Linked DNA regions of Acuticoccus sediminis. The protein of the gene in region 1 interacts with the protein of each later gene in a pairwise test. Links are inferred from orthologs where the notes say so. Each region holds a gene or a part of one and is shown on either strand. Other genes may lie near its edges. The genes, in order: dprA and recA.

What was found.
Region 2: the proteins of dprA (region 1) and recA interact in binary tests that used the Bacillus subtilis proteins (3 or more experiments, as listed by UniProt). The link is inferred for Acuticoccus sediminis from one-to-one orthologs.

Annotation. Positions count from the first base shown.
Region 1 is NZ_QHHQ01000001.1:1,839,807-1,848,495, reverse strand. What follows is about bases 2,750-5,740. They hold dprA (DNA-processing protein DprA), read right to left. Parts: upstream 4,800-5,740; coding sequence 3,699-4,799; downstream 2,750-3,698. Other genes in these bases: DLJ53_RS08085 (acyl-CoA dehydrogenase family protein), read left to right, coding at 5,660-5,740; plsY (glycerol-3-phosphate 1-O-acyltransferase PlsY), read right to left, coding at 4,796-5,410; DLJ53_RS08100 (isocitrate/isopropylmalate family dehydrogenase), read left to right, coding at 2,750-3,689. Outside these bases: DLJ53_RS08115 (caspase family protein), read left to right, coding at 1-744; DLJ53_RS08110 (alpha/beta hydrolase), read left to right, coding at 1,159-1,953; DLJ53_RS08105 (hypothetical protein), read left to right, coding at 2,129-2,410; more of DLJ53_RS08100, read left to right, coding at 2,550-2,749; more of DLJ53_RS08085, read left to right, coding at 5,741-7,336; DLJ53_RS08080 (hydantoinase B/oxoprolinase family protein), read right to left, coding at 7,383-8,689. UniProt on the Bacillus subtilis protein: Protein that helps load RecA onto ssDNA during transformation. Binds cooperatively to circular ssDNA, is able to bridge different segments of DNA. Favors the loading of RecA onto SsbA- or SsbB-coated ssDNA and formation of RecA-DNA filaments.
Region 2 is NZ_QHHQ01000001.1:1,454,976-1,463,604, reverse strand. The notes cover bases 5,087-8,017. They hold recA (recombinase RecA), read right to left. Parts: upstream 7,137-8,017; coding sequence 6,036-7,136; downstream 5,087-6,035. Other genes in these bases: DLJ53_RS35980 (ATP-binding protein), read right to left, coding at 7,360-8,017; DLJ53_RS06335 (CoA transferase), read left to right, coding at 5,087-5,550. Also shown: alaS (alanine--tRNA ligase), read left to right, coding at 1-1,148; DLJ53_RS06360 (cysteine rich repeat-containing protein), read left to right, coding at 2,075-2,350; DLJ53_RS06355 (SH3 domain-containing protein), read left to right, coding at 2,347-3,081; DLJ53_RS06350 (hypothetical protein), read left to right, coding at 3,139-3,396; DLJ53_RS06345 (DUF4112 domain-containing protein), read right to left, coding at 3,412-3,837; DLJ53_RS06340 (CoA transferase subunit A), read left to right, coding at 3,983-4,798; more of DLJ53_RS06335, read left to right, coding at 4,795-5,086; more of DLJ53_RS35980, read right to left, coding at 8,018-8,629. UniProt on the Bacillus subtilis protein: Multifunctional protein involved in homologous recombination, DNA repair and competence.

The DNA.
Region 1 (8,689 bases):
GGCCTCTTCGCGCCGCTGGCGAAGAGCCGCATCGGTGAGCTGGAGCGTCAGGTCGCCGCGACGACGCCGCCATCCGTGCCGCCGGTCGGCCTCGGCCCGTCGATCGGCGCCGCGCCGAGCCTCGCGGCCCCGGCCGCTCCGCCGACGTTCGAGACCGGACCGCTGACGCTGAAGGTCACCGCCGCGGTGAAGGCCGCCCCGGCGACCGCGGAGACGGAGCAGGCCCTGCTGATGGACCGCGAGAAGGCGCGCGAGGTGCAGCATCGCCTCAACCTCGCGGGCTACGACGTCGGCTATCCCGACGGCCTCTTCGGCCCGAAGACGCGCGGCGGCATCGCCGGGTTCCAGGAGGCGAAGGCGCTCCCGGCAACGGGTTACCTCAACGCGCTCCAGCTCGAGATCCTGACGGTCGACACGGCCGACGAGCTCGAGGAGAAGCCGCTCCCTGAACTGCGGACCGTCACCCGGACACCGCCGCCGGCGGCCACGTCGAGCCGTGCCACGCAGACCCGCTCCGTCTCGCGCAGCGCCTCAACCTCGAAGCGCACCACGAGCACGAGGCGCACCGCGACCTCGCGCAGCAGCTCCAGCACCCGGCGCACGACGACCGCGAGGACGACCGAGCCGCGTCCGCCGCGCGTGGTGAGCCGCCGCCCGGTCCACCAGGAGACCATCAGTCCGGGCGCGGCCGCGTTCGCCGGTGCGGTGGTCGGCGGCGTCGTGGGCGGCCTGCTCGCCCGCTGACACGCCCGCCCCGCAGAGATCGCCGGACCGGCACTTTAGGACTGGTCCGGCCGCGCGATCGGAAAAAGGTCACCCGCTTCGGGTGGCCTTTTTCATTGGTCGCGAACAAATATCCAAAGATTGTCCGGCCGTTCCGCATATCCTTTGTGTGTCAAAACCATGGATGTGCCGGTGATGTGTCGCTGCGGCGCGCCGCATGAGCAGATAATGCAATGTTGCGAACACCCACGACAACTTCGATTTCATTTAAACAACTGCCCGGTTTATCAATCACGAACACGTGATCCCCGATGAATCTCGACAAGTTTGGAGCATTTTGCAGAATTGATACGGAACCTTATCACTTATAACACTTCTAATGTTTGGGGATTGGGGCAGAACTTATCTCCTGACCCGGGACGAAGGAGGGGAGCGATGCGGCGCGAGACGGAGCGGTTCTGGAACTCCCAGCTCGAAAATGCCGTGACAGTTCCCGATTTTGCCGCCTGGCAGGACCGGCATGAAGCGCTGTCGGCGCTGGCCGACGCCCTCGGCCGGCCGGAGCGGATTTCTACCGGCCCCGAAGATTTGCAGGCGGTTTGGCATACCAAACTTGGCCGCAATACGCATGCGCTCGTCTTTGTTCATGGCGGCTACTGGCGGCGCTTCTCGGCGGACAACTTCGTCTTCGTCGCGGAGACGGCGGCGGCGAGCAACGCGTCCTTCTTCAACGTCGACTATCGCCTGATGCCCGAGACGCGGATGGCCGACGTCATCGACGATGTCGTCCGGGGCTGCGAAGTCGCCTTGCAGCGCAGCGATACCGTGGTGGTGGTCGGCCACTCGGCCGGAGCGCATCTCGCCGTCGAGGCCGCCCTTCGCATGACCCGGCCTCCGGACGCGGTGATCGCGATCAGCGGCATCTTCGACCTCGACCCGCTCCGTTATGCCTTCATCCAGGCCGAGCTGTGCCTGACCCCGAGCGAGGTCCAGGAGTTCTCTCCGCTCCACCGCGCCGACACCCTCGACTGCCCGCTCCACCTGCGGACCGGGGCGAGCGAGACGGTGGAGTTCCGCCGGCAGTCCGCCCGCATGTACGAAGCGGTCATCGAATCCGGCGGGGAGGCGACGATCGAGTTCATGGACAACCACCACCACTCGAGCATCGTCGCCGAGCTCGCCGACCCCGGCAGCGTCCTGTCCCACCTGGTGCAGAACATCCTCGCCTGAGCCGCCCACCCGGGACCGTTCCGCCGGGCCGGAAAGGCGCCCCCGTCACACCCCGTGTCCGACACCCCTCACAGGCAGCCGGGGTGTGCCTTCCGACACACTCTCCGCCTGACCCGCCGCCCATCTCCAGTGCGTCGCCGGACCGGACCGGCCGGGGCCCACGCTGGAGAGAACCATGATCTTCAAGTCCACGATCCTCACCGCCGCGTTCGGGATCGGTCTGGTCATGGTGGCGCCCGAGGTCTGCGCCGGGCCGCGCGTCTTCGTGCCGAAGGCCGCCGACGGCACCTCCCTCGGACGGCACGGCGCGATCGTCATCCACGGCGGCCCCATGCCCCGCCCGCTGATCGTCACCAAGCAGTGCACGGAAAAGAAGATCCGGGTCTGGAGCCAACGCCTCCAGCGCTGGACCTACCAGATCACCACCGTCTGCACCCACAAGCCGGCCACGTACTGACGGCAGGCTCCGGGCGGGGACGGCGCCGTCCCCCACGAAACGACACGTTGCAACGGCGACGCCCGAGGTCCACGATCGGTGCTTCGACCCGGTCGCCGGCGACGAGGCCCCGGCGGCCGGCGAGCGACGTTGGGGTCCTATGCGAGCATCGTTCGACATCGCCGTGCTCCCCGGTGACGGCGTCGGCGCCGAGATCACGCCGCCCGCGCTCGCCATCGCCGAAGCGGCCCTCCAGGCGACCGGAGGCCCGACGCTGCGGACCCGCACCCACCCGGCCGGAGAGACGCTGCTGCACCAGACCGGGACCGCCCTCCCCGACACCACGTGGCGCGCCTGCGAGGCGGCCGATGCCATACTGCTCGGCCCCATGGGCCTGCAGGATCCGCGCTGCGGTCATTGCCGGGTGGGCGATGTGCCGGAGTTCCACGGGCCGGCGGTCGCGCCACGGCTCGACCTGTGCTCGACGCTCGATCTCTACGCCGATCTGCGGCCCGTCCGGGCCATCCCCGGCGTCCCCACACCGCTCGGCAGCGCTGACGCGGCGCGGATCGATTGCGCGATCGTCTACGCGCCTGTCGACGACCCTTCACCCAGCGACAATCCCGGCGTCGGCGGGGGTCCCGCCGGCGAGGGACGGACCCGGACCTGCGGCGAGCGCATCAGCCGTTTCGCGCTGGAGACCGCACTCCGGCGCCGCAAGGCCGGACGCAAGCCCACCGTGACCCTGATGGACGCGCCCGGTGCCGGCCCGCTTCGGGAGGCGCTCGGCGAGGTCGCCAACGCCTACCCGGCGGTCGCGGCGGTGCCGATGGACGTCGACGCCGGCATGCCCGCCTTCGTCGGCAAGCCATGGCTCCTCGATGTGGTGCTGACCGAGGCGCCCTTCGGCGGTGTTCTCGCCAACCTCGCGGCCGGGCTCGTCGGCGGCCTCTGGTTCGCGCCGACCGCCTGCGTCGGCGACGTTCACGCCGCCTTCCAGCCCGCCCACGGCGCCGCCGCAGAGATCATGGACACCGGACGCGCCAACCCGACCGCCGCAATCCTCTCCGCCGCGATGATGCTGGACTGGCTCGGCCACCGGCACGACCTGCCGGCGAGCGTCGAGGCCGCGGTGCTGATTGGCCGGGCGGTGGACAGCGCCTTCGCCGACGACGGCCTGCGCACTTGCGAGCACGGCGGGTCGGCCGGCGTCAGGGACATCACCGGGGCGGTGCTCGACCATCTGCGCCACAGCACGACGCCGACCGTCGCGACACCGACCGCTCCGCCGCTCCTCTAGCGCCTCGCCTCAGCCCGGCACCGCGGCGCGGACCATGCCGTTGGGCTCGCGCTCGGCGTGCCCGGCAAGCTCCAGCTCCACCAGAGTCGCGATCACCGTCGCGGTCGGCAGCCGCGTCAGGCGCACCAGCGTGTCGACCGAGACCGGCGTCAGCGACAGCGCGGCGTGCACCTCTCCGACGGCTCCGGCGGGGGCGTCCTCGGGGAGCGGCTCATCCTCGGAGAACCCCGGCAGCATCGGCGCATCCATGGCGCTGAGCTGGACCAGCACGTCGCGGGCCTCGGTGGCGAGCGTCGCGCCCTCCTTGAGGAGCTTCAGGCACCCGGCCGCGCGCGGATCGAGCGGCGAACCGGGCACGGCGAACACCTCGCGCCCCGCTGTGGCCGCGAAATCGGCGGTGTAGAGCGCGCCGGACCGGGCCGCCGCCTCGACCACGACGACGCCCCGCGACAGGCCGGCAATCAGGCGGTTGCGCCGGACGAAGAGCCGTGAGAACGGCTCGGTGCCGAGCGGCATCTCCGAAACGACGGCGCCCTCCTCGGCGATCCGGTCGCACAGGTCGACGTTGGCCTCGGGGCTCGGCCGGTCGACGCCGCCGGCCACCACCGCGACCGTGCCGGTGGCGAGCGCCGCGCGGTGCGCCTCGGCGTCGATCCCCAGCGCCAGGCCCGAGACGACCGCCCACCCGTCCGCCCCGAACGCCTCGGACCATGTCCGCGCGATGGTGCGCCCGGCTGCGGAGGCCTGCCGCGAGCCGACCACCGCGATCGCCGGCCGGCTCGCGATCGACGTGTCGCCGCGCACGGCGAGGACCGGCGGCGGACCGCCGATCTCGTAGAGGAGCGCCGGATAGGCAGCCGTGCCGTAGTAGACGAAGTGCGCCCCGATGCGCTCCGCCGCGGCGAGCTCGCGCTCGACACGTCCGGGCTCGGCGACCGCGATGGGGCGCCGTCCGCCGCCGGCCGCCGCGAGGTCCGGCAGCGCGTCGAGCGCGGCGCGGGCGGTGCCGAAGCGGCGGATCAGGGTGTGGAAGGTCTCGGGGCCGACGTTCTCCGAGCGGATGAGGCGCAGCCAGTCGAACCGCTCCGCCTCATTCGCGAGCCCCTTCATTTCTTGCCGATCCGGCTCTCGGTGCCCTTCAGGAGGCGGCCGATGTTGGCCGAATGCTTGAACCACAGGAACGCCGTCAGAACGCCGAAGATCTCGGCGTACTGGAACTCGCTGCGGATCGCGAGGATGATCGGCGTCGCCAGCGAGGCGAGGAGCGCGGCGAGCGAGGAGTAGCGCGTCACGATCGCCGTGGTGAGCCAGATGCCGGCGAAGGCGAGGCCCGCCGGCCAGGACGTCGCCAGAAGGACGCCGATGTAGGTCGCGACGCCCTTGCCGCCGCGGAACCCGAGCCACACCGGGAAGAGGTGCCCGAGGAAGGCGCCGAACGCCGCCGTCACGACGAAGTCCGGCCCGCCGAGGTGCCAGGCGATGAGGACGGGGACCACGCCCTTCAGCGCATCCAGCAGCAGCGTCGCCGCGGCGAGGTCCTTGCGCCCGGTGCGCAGGACGTTGGTGGCGCCGATGTTGCCGGAGCCGATGTTCCGCACGTCGCCGAGCCCGGCATACTGCGTGAGCAGGAGGCCGAAGGGGATTGAGCCGCACAGGTAGCTCGCCACGAGGACCGCGGAATAATAGGGCCACACCGCGGCCCAGCTGATCGGATCCGGCATTGTCTTTCTGAACGCCTCCCATTGCGAGCCCGTCCGGACGGGCCGGATGCGACGGTCGCGCCGTCCGCGGCCCCGCCAGTCTCGACGCTGTGGACGACTCGGGATAGCGCCGTCGTCGCACCGCGTTGAACGCCGCGATTGGTGGCCGAAAGCTGTAAGCGACGCAAGTCGGGCGTTGATGCTGGGGCGCCGTCCGGTTACATCTTACCCACGGGCAAACTTTAACGGTCCGCGGGTGGGGATGCCGGCTTGCACAAGACGATGGACGACACGCTGAACCGGCGCGTCGGCATTCGCCGCGCGACAGAGCCCGCGTCGTCCACCGTCCGTCCTCCCGAATACGCGGGCCTCAACACCTTCGGGTCCGACCCCGTCCTGACCGCGACGCTCGACTCCGCGCTCGACGAGGCGACCGAGGAGCATCTGCGGACCCTCGGCGGCTACTGGGGCTCGGCCGAGGCGCAGGAGGTCGCGCGCATCGCCGCCGCCGCGCCGCCGCAGCTCCGCCGCACCGACTTCGACGGCTACCGCGTCGACCAGGTCGAGGTTCACCCCGCCTACCACGCGATGATGAACCGGAGCATCGCGACCGGCCTCACCTCCTCCGCCTGGGAAGACGGGGACGATCGCCGCCAGCACCGACTGCGCGCCGCCGCCCTCTTCCTGACCGCCCAGTGCGACCGCGGCCACCTGACGGTGATCTCCTCCACCCACGCCTCCGTCGCCGCCCTCGCCTATGCCAGCGACCTCGAGGCGCAGCTCTTCCCGCTGATCGCGACGCGCCGCTACGACCGCAAGCCCCTCCCGCTCGGCGAGAAGGACGGTGCGACCGTGACCCTCGCGCTGACCGAGCGCGATGGCAGTGCCGACCGCAGCGCCGTGGCGATGCACGGCGAGATCGTCGCCGGCGACCGGCTCAGCGTGACGGGCGAGAAGTGGTTCGTATGTGCGCCGACGGCCGACCTCGCGCTCGTCCTGGCGCGTACCGCCGAGGGGCCGACCGCCGCGATGATCCCCCGGTACGCGGCCGAGAACGAGGACGCGATCGACATCGAGGCGCTCCGCGACGTGGGCGGGCTGGCCTCGCAGGCGGTCGCCAGCGTCTCGTTCCACGGGGCGACGGGACAGATCCTCGGCGAGCCGGGCCGCGGCCTGCACGTCCTGCGTGACGTGCGCACCCTCCTGCAGCTCGACGGGGCGATCATCGCCGCCGGGGCGATCCGCGCCGCCGTCGGGCGCGCCGTCCATCACGCGCGCTACCGGGAGACATCCGGCAAGCTTCTCGTGAGCCATCCGCTGCATGCCCGCGTCCTCGCCGACCTCGCGCTCGAGAGCGCGGCGCACACGGCCCTGTGCATGCGCGTCGCCGCCGCCTTCGACCAGGCGTTCGAGCGGGACGGCGACCATGCGCTCGCCCGTCTCGTCACCCCGGCCGCCCGGCTCTACACCGTGGGCGCCGCGCCGGCGCTGTCGCTCGCCTGCAACGAGGCGATCGGCGGGACCGCGTTCGACGCACTCCACCCCTCCGCCCGCATCCATGCGGACGTGACGGCCCTCAGCGCGTGGGACGGGACGGCGAACGAGGCGGCGCTGGACCTCGTGATGCAGGTCGAGCGCGACCGGCAGGTGCTGCGCGACGCGCTCGGCGAGCTCGGCGCCGACCTCGGCAACACCAACGCGGACATCATCGAGGACACGCTCGACCTCGGCGAGCGGGCGGTGGCGGACATCGCTCTGGCGCGCGCCTTCGCCGAGCAGCTGGCGATGGTGGCGGCCGCCTCGGCGATGCGCCGCAACCTGCCCCGCGTGATCGCCGACGCCTATATCGCGACGCGCCTGCGCGAGCGGTTCCGGGCCGGCTACGGCACGCTGGACGGCCGCTTCGACGCCGCCGCGATCCTGGACTTCGTCGCCCCGGAGGACTGAGCCCGCGCGGTCCGCCCCGTCGGCCCGACCGCTCCGAGACGCGGCGCTAGTCCTCGGACTGACCGTACTGCCTGTCGGCGGCGCGTGCCTCGGCGCTGCGGTCGGCCTTGTCGCCGTACCCGCCGCCACCCGGCGTCAGCACCTCGATCCAGTCCCCTTCCCGCAGGACGTAGCCCTCCCCCTTGGAGATGTGCTCGGGGCGCGTGACGCTGCCGCCCTGGGAAATGCGGATCTCGTTGGGAAGACCCGCCTCGCCCCCGAGGATGCCCGGCGGGCCGAAACGGCCGTGCTCCATCAGGAAGGAGGCCTTGCCCTGCCCGCGCTGGAGGCGGAAGCGGTAGTCGATCCCGAAGCCGCCGCGGTACTCGCCCCGGCCGGCCGACCCCTCGCGCAGATTGTAGCGCTCGAACAGGAGCGGGTAGCGCTGCTCGAGGATCTCCACCGGCTGGTTCTTCGAGATGCCGATGGTGGAGCAGCCGTTGGTCAGCCCGTCCCCGCCCCACCAGCCGCCGTAGCCGCCGCCGGAGAAGGTGTACATGATATAGGCCTGCCCAGTCGCCGGGTCGAAGCCGCCGAGCGAGAGGTTGCCGCTCGACCCCGCGCCCGCGGCGAAGGAGCGGTCGGGGAGCGCGTGGGCGAGCGTCAGGCAGACCGCCTCGACGATGCGCTGCGAGGTCTCCGAGGCGCAGCCGGCCACCGGGCGCGGCTCCCTCGCCTCCAGGAACGTGTCGGCGGTTCCGGTGACGCGCACCGGCTTGAAGCAGCCGGCGTTCATGGGAAGGTCGGGGAAGATGTGCTTCAGCCCGACGTAGACCGCCGACAGGGTCGAGGCCCAGACCGAGTTCATCGGCCCCGCGCAGGGCGCAGACGAGCGGGAGAAGTCGAGCGTGATGTCGGACCCGGCGACGGTCGCATCGAGGGCGATCTCCAGCGCCTCGTTGACGACGCCGTCCGAGTCCATGAAGGCGCTCGCCGAATACGTGCCGTCCGGGATCGCGGCGACGTGGGCCCGCATCAGCGCCTCGCCGCGGGCCTCGAGTTCGGCGATGGCGGCCTCGACGGTCGCCTCCCCGTAGCGGTCGAGCAGCGCGGTGAGGCGCCGCACGCCCGTCGCGAGCGCCGCGATCTGCGCCTTGATGTCGCCGATGCGCTCGGAGCTGACGCGCACGTTGGCGAGGACGATCCTGACGATGTCCTCGTCCATCACCCCCTCGCGCACGAGGCGGACGGGCGGAAGGCGAAGGCCTTCCTGGTAGATCTCCGTCGCGGTCGAGTTGAAGCCGCCGGGGACCATCCCGCCGGTGTCCGGCCAGTGCCCGGTGTTGGCGAGGTAGCACCACAGCTTGCCGCGAT
Region 2 (8,629 bases), 390 kb from region 1 along the record:
CCGAGTCGGGCGGCCAGGTGGGCGACACCGGCAGCGCCACGGCCGGGGAGACGCGGTTCGCCATCGCCGACACCACGAAGGTGGCCGACGGCCTCTTCGTGCACCGCGGCACGCTCGAGGCGGGCACCCTGACCGTGGGCGACGCGCTGACCCTCCAGGTGGAGGACGAGCGGCGCGACATGATCCGCGCCAACCACTCGGCGACGCATATCCTGCACGAGTGCCTGCGCCGGGTTCTGGGCGACCACGTCGCGCAGAAGGGCTCGCTGGTGGCGCCGGAGCGGCTGCGCTTCGACTTCGCCCAGCCCAAGCCGATCACCGAGGAGGAGATCGCCGCGGTCGAGCGCGCCGCCAACCAGCGCGTGCGCGAGAACGATGCGGTCGACACGCGCGTCATGGGCGTGGACGACGCCATCGAGTCCGGAGCCCGCGCCCTCTTCGGCGAGAAGTACGGCGACGAGGTCCGCGTCGTCTCCATGGGACGCGACGGCAACCGCCGGTTCTCGGTGGAGCTGTGCGGCGGCATCCATGTGACGCGCACCGGCGACATCGGCCTCATCACCATCGTCGAGGAGGCGGCCGTCTCCTCCGGCGTCAGGCGCATCGAGGCGCTGACCGGCGAGACCGCGCGCCGCTACCTCACCGGCGCGCGCGACCGACTGCGCTCCGTCGCCGGCGCGATGCGCGTCGCTCCGGACGACGCTCCGGCCCGGGTGGAGGTCCTCGTCGAGGAGCGCCGCCGACTGGAGCGCGAGCTGGAGGAGGCGAAGAAGAAGCTCGCCCTCGCCGGCCCGGCTCAGGCCGAGGCCGCGCGCGAGATCGCCGGCGTCAACTTCGTCGGCCGCGTGGTGGACGGCCTCCCCGGCAAGGCCCTCAAGGGTCTCGCCGACGAGGCGCGCCAGGCGGCGGGCTCGGCGGTCGTGGTGATCGTCGGCCGCGAGGAAGGCCGGGCGTCCGTGGTCGTCACGATTTCCCCGGACCTCGCCGAGCGCTTCGACGCGGTGGAGCTGGTGCGGGTCGGCTCGGCCGCCTTGGGCGGCAAGGGCGGCGGCGGCCGCCGCGACATGGCCCAGGCCGGCGGTCCCGACGCGGACAAGGCGGACGAGGCCATCGCCGCCATCGCGACAGCCATGGAAGCCGCAGCCTAGCTCGACATCCCGAAACGCCGCGCCGGCACCCCGGCGCGGCCCCCACCGACCGGGAACACCCCGGCGGCGCCGGCGCTCCGACGGCCCGGCGACCGCCGCCGCGCTCCCCCTGCCCCCAAGAGATCGAGCCGGCGTGCATCGGCGCCAGGCGCGGAGCCTCCGGCTACCCGTACGACACGAGACGGCGACGTGCGCCCCGACGCCGTCCGGGCTGCCCCCTCCCCGGCGACGTTCGACACCAGCACGAAACGCCCGCTCCTCGCCCACCGGCCGGGCGCCATTGCCGGACCGGAGCACCCCTGCCGGAGGGACGACAGCATCCCGGAGGGGATGGCAGGTGCCGGCCGCCGCGTGCCACCAACGTTCGCGCATCGCCGAATCCATGCTGCGACAGCGTCGGCATGGAATGGCGAGGATCGCGGTACGCCGGTCGGCCGGGCCCGGGCGCCAACCCGTCGCTCCCGCTCCGCGGCGCCCGGGACCACCGGCGCCGCCGCGCCCGTGTCGGTGATCTTTGCCCTAACGCGACTGGACCGTCCCGAATTGGACAGTTGTTACAGGCTGTTATTCAACGGCGACAATTTGAGACCGACTGTTTCGCCCGCTTCAAAGGGCGATGACATTGCGGGCGCAGTCTCCTCCTCATCAAGTCCGACACGCCGGGCGACAGACGGAGGCACACCTACCATGACACCCCTCTGCCATCCCCCGACGCGACGTCGACGCGGGTTCTCCCGGCGCTGACGCCCGGACTGCACCGCATCGGGCCGAGCACCGCCACTCGGCCCGCGGGTCGGCGCGCCTGTCCAAGCGCCCGAACGCCGGGCGCGCCGACCCACCCTTCCTTCCCGGCCGCCGATCCGCCCACCGGGCGCGATCGGCCCCGCCCGCCAGGCGCGGGCCACGACCTATCGGAGACTTCTGAGATGAACCGCACTTTCACCCTGACGTCCGTCCTCCGCCACGCCCTCGTCGCGGCCACCGTCACGCTGGTGGCGACAGGCGCGGCCCTGGCGCAGCAGGTCCCGCAGATATCGCGCGCCGACGCGCGGGCGGTGGCGACAGCCTGCAAGGCCGACGTGCAGCGGCTCTGCCCCAACGTCCAGCGCGGCGACGGGCGGATCGCCGCCTGCCTGCGCGAGAACGCGCAGAGCGTCTCGCCCGACTGCCGTGACACTCTGGCCAAGGTGATGAACCCATGAGGACCCGTGCTGAAGATATAGGCGCCGCCTCGCTGCGCCGCTCCGTCCCCGGCTTCTGGCTGTTCGCGCTGCTGGTGTCGCTCGCGACGATCAGCGGCCCGGCCTCGGCGGCGACGCCCTCGGTCGCGACCGGCAATGTCAACATGCGGGCCGGCCCGTCGACGGGCTACCCGGTGATCACCGTGGTCCCCGTCGGCGCCAGCATCGTCACGTACGGCTGCGTGAACACGTTCGACTGGTGCGACGTCAGCTACGGCACCGCGCGCGGCTGGGTCTCGTCCGGCTACATCACGGCCAGGGTCAATTCCTCGGTGGTCACCGTCACGGCGGCGACCGCGCCGCGCATCGGCATCACGGTCGTCGGCTTCTCCAAGACCTACTGGGACACGTACTATACGGCCTATCCCTGGTACGGCCGCTGGACCGTGTACCGGCCGTACTACCGGGCCTATCCCGGCCCGCCGCCGCCTCCCACGGTCGTCCACCGCACCGCGACAGGGTCATGCTCGGGCGGCGCGTGCCGCGGCGCGACGCAGGTCACCGGCAGCAACGGCGGCTCGGTCACGCGGGCAGGATCATGCGGCAACGGCCACTGCGGCGGGGCGCGGGTGGTGGAAGGGCCGGGAGGTCGAACTGCGGTGGCCGCCGGCGGGTGCGCCAAGGGCGTCGGCTGCGGCTCGGTCCGCGTCGGCCCGAACGGCGGCACCGTCCGCCACGGCGTCGTCCGGTGACGGCCCGCGCGCGGATCGGCCGCGTCGCCCAGCGTCCTCGCCTCCCGGACGACGCCCATGCGCGCGGTTAGCCTGGTCGCCTACGTCCTCGCCTCGCTCACGGACGCGTCACCTCCGGCGATGGCGCAACCGGACTCGCCGGAGGAGCTCTGCTTCGCCACCGAGGACCGCATGGCGACGATCTGCATCACGGCCACGGTCGACGGCGACGGGCTGGAGGTCTGCCTCCTCGATGTCGGCAACGATGTCGAGAGCTGCCTCTTCGCCCCGCGCGGCGAGGAGCCGGCGGTGGACCTGCCACCGCCCGGCGTCTGACTTCCCGGCAGGGCGTCAGGGCGCGCCGGAGGGGGCGCGCCAGGTCTGATGTCGGCGGGTGACGCCGGGCCGCGCCAGATCGCGCTTCAGGAGGCGCATGTTGGCGTTGTTCGCCTTCCACATGACGTCGGCGACGGTGCCCAGCAGCGGGATCGAGCCGATCAGCGAATCGCCGGCGACATTGGCGGCCATGCGCGCCAGCGTGCGCTTGCGGGCCCCGAGGCGGTAGCCCTGGCCGATCAGGTAGGCCGAGATGGCGAGACCGGCCATGTCGCCGATGCCCGGCACCAGGCCCAAAACGGCGTCCATGCCGAAGCGGACACCGAGGACGCTGAACTTGCTGTCCAAAAGGTTCGCCAGGCGGTCCAGCTCGGCCGTCGAGGGCGCCGACGAAGAATACGTCCGATCACGGCCACGGCTCATCGTAATGGTCGGTGCCATTGTGCAATCTCCTTCGCGTACTCAATTCTGCGGAGGCGCCACAGGTTCCAATTGTGTGTGCCGTTCTGCGCCCTTGCCCGTCGGGACCAAACGCGGGACAACGGCCGCAAAGCGCATAAAAAGCAGCCGCAGCAGGGAGCCCCAGATGACGATCGACATGCCGCTCGAGCGCCTCGCCGAGCTGATCGAGGACGGTGCGAAGCTCGCCATCCCGGCCGAATATGCGGGCGTCTCCATGGCAATGGTGCCGCCGCTGCTGCGGCGCGGGGCGAAGGACCTTCACCTCGTGTGCGTGCCGACGGCCGGGATCCAGGCCGACATCCTGATCGGCGCCGGCGCCGTGGCGACGGTGGAAACCAGCGCCCTCACCCTCGGCGAGGCGGGCGGCGCGCCGGCCTTCAACCGCGCGGTGAAGTCCGGCACGATCCGGGTGATGGACGCGACGTGCCCGGCGATCCACTCCGGCCTGATCGCCTCCCAGAAGGGAGCGCCGTTCCTGCCGATGCGGGGCCTCATCGGGTCGGACATCCTCGCCAACCGGCCGGACTGGAAGGTGATCGACAACCCGTTCTCGGACGCGCCCGATCCGGTCGTCCTCATCCCCGCGATCACACCGGATGTCGCACTGTTCCACGCTCCGGCGGCGGACCGCTTCGGCAACGTGCAGATCGGCCGCCGGCGCGAGCTCGCCACCATGGCGTACGCCTCGCGGCGCACGATCGTGACGGTCGAGCGCATCGTCGACGGCGACCTGATGGCGACGGAGGCCAGCGCCGCGGGTACCCTACCCGCGCTCTACGTCGACGCCATCGGGGTCGCGCCACGCGGCGCGGCGCCCTGCACCCTGTGGGGCGAGTACGAGACCGACGTCGAGGCGATGAAGGCCTACGCCAGGGCCGCGCGCTCGCCGGAGGCGCTCGCCGACTACATCGACGCCCTCGCCGGCCGGGTGCCGGCATGAGCGGGGGGAACCGCGAGATCCTGATCGCCACGATCGCCGAGCTCCTCGACGGGGTGCGGCACGTCGCGGTGGGGGCGTCGTCGCCGATTCCGGCGGCGGGCGCGATGCTGCGCCGGGCGCTCAACGAGGCCGCGGGCCGGCCGCCGGTGCGGCTGTCGATCCTGGGGTCGGTGCGGCACAACTTCTTCACCAACGGCGGGGTGGAGCTGTTCGACTGCGCGGGTCAGGGGCGGATCGACGCCTTCTTCCTCGGCGGCGGGCAGATCGACGGGGAGGCGAACATCAACCTCGTCGGCGCGGGCACCTACCCGGAGGTGGACGTGCGCTGGCCGGGCTCGTTCGGCTCGGCCTACCTCTACTACGTGGTGCCGCGCGTGATCCTCTTCCGCGAGGAGCACTCGCCGCGGGTGTTCGTGCCGAAGGTGGACTTCGTGTCCGCGCCGGGGGTCAGCGATCCCGGGGTCTACCGGCCGGGCGGGCCGCATGCGCTGCTGACCGGCAAGGGTCTCTTCGACTTCGACAAGGGACGGCGCCGGTTCTCGCTGCGCTCGGTGCACCCGGGGTCGGACCTTGCCGACATCACCGCGGCGACGGGCTTTGCCTTCGACCACGCCGCGGAGCCGGCGGTGACGCCGCGCCCCCCCAGGCCGATCCTCGACCTGCTGCGGACCCGCGTGCTGGATGAGCTGTCGGAGACCTATCCCGATTTCGCCGCCAGCCTCCGCAGCGACATGGAAGCCGCCGCGGCCTGACCCGCGCCGGACGGCGTCGTCCGTCTGCCCCGCAAATCCGGTCCCCGGCGCCTCACCCCGGGGGCCACGCGTTGGCGGCACGCATGCTGACGTGCCGGACGCCGGATCACCGTCGCCCGCCCCTCGCGGATCGAAACCCAAGGTCCACCCCGACGGTCGCCCGATTGACGTGCGACCGAAGGCGGCTTCGGGCGGGCGGCAGGGGCGATGCGCTGCACGGAGCGACGCGCAGCACAGTGAGAATGGCGAAGACGGGCGCGCTGCGCCCCCTGATCGAGGCCGCCGTCCGCCGGCCCTGCGTGGATCGGATTTGATAGGCGAGCGCGCGGCGGCCGCCTGTTCGGCAAACCCGACCATCTGCAAGCTGAGTGGGGGGCGGGACGAAGGAGCGCGAGGGGCAACGCCCTCGCGCCTTCGTGGCATGGCCGTGAGGCCGCTGCGGTGCCCCTGCGGGGCGAGACGCCGGGCAGCCCCGGCGTCAGGGCTTATTCGGCGGCGTCGTAGCCGTCCTCGTCCGGGCTGTCGGCGTCGCCGTCCGGCTCGGGGTTCCCGGCAATCCGGTCGGCGATGATGCCGGCGGACTGGCGCACGGCCTGCTCGATCTCGTTGGCGATCTCGGGGTTGTCGCGCAGGAACTGCTTGGAGTTCTCGCGCCCCTGGCCGAGCCGCTGGCTGTCGTAGGAGAACCACGCGCCCGACTTCTCGACGATGCCGGCCTTGACGCCGAGGTCGAGGAGCTCGCCGAGCTTGGACACGCCTTCGCCGTACATGATGTCGAACTCGACCTCGCGGAACGGCGGGGCGAGCTTGTTCTTCACCACCTTCACGCGGGTCTGGTTGCCCACGACCTCGTCGCGGTCCTTGATGGAGCCGACGCGGCGGATGTCGAGGCGCACCGACGAATAGAACTTGAGCGCGTTGCCGCCGGTGGTCGTCTCGGGCGAGCCGAACATCACGCCGATCTTCATGCGGATCTGGTTGATGAAGATGACCATGGTGTGGCTGCGGGAGATCGAGCCCGTCAGCTTGCGCAGGGCCTGCGACATCAGGCGCGCCTGGAGGCCGGGGAGCTGGTCGCCCATCTCGCCCTCTAGCTCGGCCCGCGGCGTCAGCGCGGCGACCGAGTCGATCACCAGCACGTCGACCGCGGCGGAGCGGACCAGCGTGTCGGCAATCTCGAGCGCCTGCTCGCCGGCGTCCGGCTGGGAGATCAGGAGATCGTCGACCTGGACGCCGAGCTTGCGGGCGTAGATCGGATCGAGTGCGTGCTCGGCGTCGATGAAGGCGCAGATGCCACCCTTCTTCTGCGCCTCGGCGATGGTGTGGAGCGCCAGCGTCGTCTTGCCCGACGACTCCGGCCCGTAGATCTCGACGATGCGGCCCTTGGGCAGGCCGCCGATGCCGAGCGCGATGTCGAGGCCGAGGGAGCCGGTCGACACCGTCTCCACCTCGATCGTCTGTCCGGCGCCGAGCTTCATGATCGAGCCCTTGCCGAACGAGCGCTCGATCTGGCTGATCGCAGCCGTCAGCGCCTTCGTCTTGTCCACGGACGACCCCTCAACCAGGCGTAGATCTGATTGCGCCATCGCTGATCCCTTGCGCTTCATTCTTAAGGCCCACCTTGACTGGATTTCAGTGTTTCACAAAACCACGGCGTTCGCAATCTGTTCGACACGTTAAGATTGCGTTAACGATACGGTGTATCGCGCCATCGATCGCTTTGGCATGATTAACCTAGCGCGACAGGAGCCTCGCGAAGAGCCCCCCGGCACGATTCTCACAGGAACAATCGGTGCACGCGGGCGGGGCTCAGCTCCGGCCCAGCTCGCGCTTGACCGCTTCCGCCAACGCCTTGAGCGTAAAAGGCTTCGGCAGGAACTGAGCCTCGGGGAGTTCGTCCAGCGAGGCACCGTCCGCATAGCCCGACATGAACAGCACCTTGAGGTCCGGCCGTTCGGCGCGGATCTTCCGCACGAGGCCCGGCCCGTCGAGCTCCGGCATGATCACGTCGGTGACCACGAGGTCGATCGTATCGCCCTCCTCGGCGAAGATCTCCGCGGCTTCGACGCCTGATTCGGCCGACAGCACGCGATAGCCCTTCGCGGTGAGGGCGCGGGCGGCGAAGGTGCGGATCGCTTCTTCGTCCTCCACCAGCAGGAGCGTCGCCGAGCCGGTGAGGTCCCCGCTCGCCGCCGGGGCCCGCTCCCCGTCCGACACCGCGGCCGGGCGCTGCTCGACCTCGGTGCGGGGCAGGTAGATCCGGAACGTCGTCCCCTTCCCCACCTCGCTCTTCACCGACAGCGTGCCGCCGGTCTGCTTGACGATGCCGTAGACGGTGGACAGGCCGAGGCCGGTCCCCTCCCCGGTCGCCTTGGTGGTGAAGAACGGCTCGAAGATCTTGTCCAGCATGTCCTGCGGCATGCCGGTGCCGACGTCCTCGATCTCGATCAGCACCGCGTCGACCTGCACCTCGTCGGCGCCGTCGCTCTCGACCTCGCCGGCAGGCACGTTGCGGGTGCGGATGGTGAGCGTCCCGCCGCCCTTCATCGCATCCCGGGCGTTGACGGCGAGGTTGATGACGACCTGTTCGACCTGGGACTGGTCGGCGAGCACCGGCCAGAGGTCGCGCCCGTAGGCGACATCGAGACGCACCGTCTCGCCGAGCAGGCGGTCGAGCATGATCGACAGGTCCGCGATCACGTCGTTGAGGTTGAGGACCGTCGGCCGCAGGGTCTGGCGGCGCGAGAAGGCGAGGAGCTGCTTCACCAGCCCCGCGGCCCGCTGCGCGCTCTGCTTGATGTTCATGATGTCGCGGAACGCGGGGTCCGACGGCCGGTGGCTCTGCAGCAGCAGGTCGGAAAAGCCGATGATCGCCTGCAGCACGTTGTTGAAGTCGTGCGCGATGCCGCCGGCGAGCTGACCGATCGCCTGCATCTTCTGGCTCTGCGCGATCTGCGCCTCGAGCTCGGACTGGTCGGTGACGTCGGAGAGGACGATCATCGCCCGGTCGTCGGAGCCCGGGAACGGGTTGGCCGAGAGGCGGATGCGCCGGCCGGGCGTATGCCGCAGCGTCGCATCG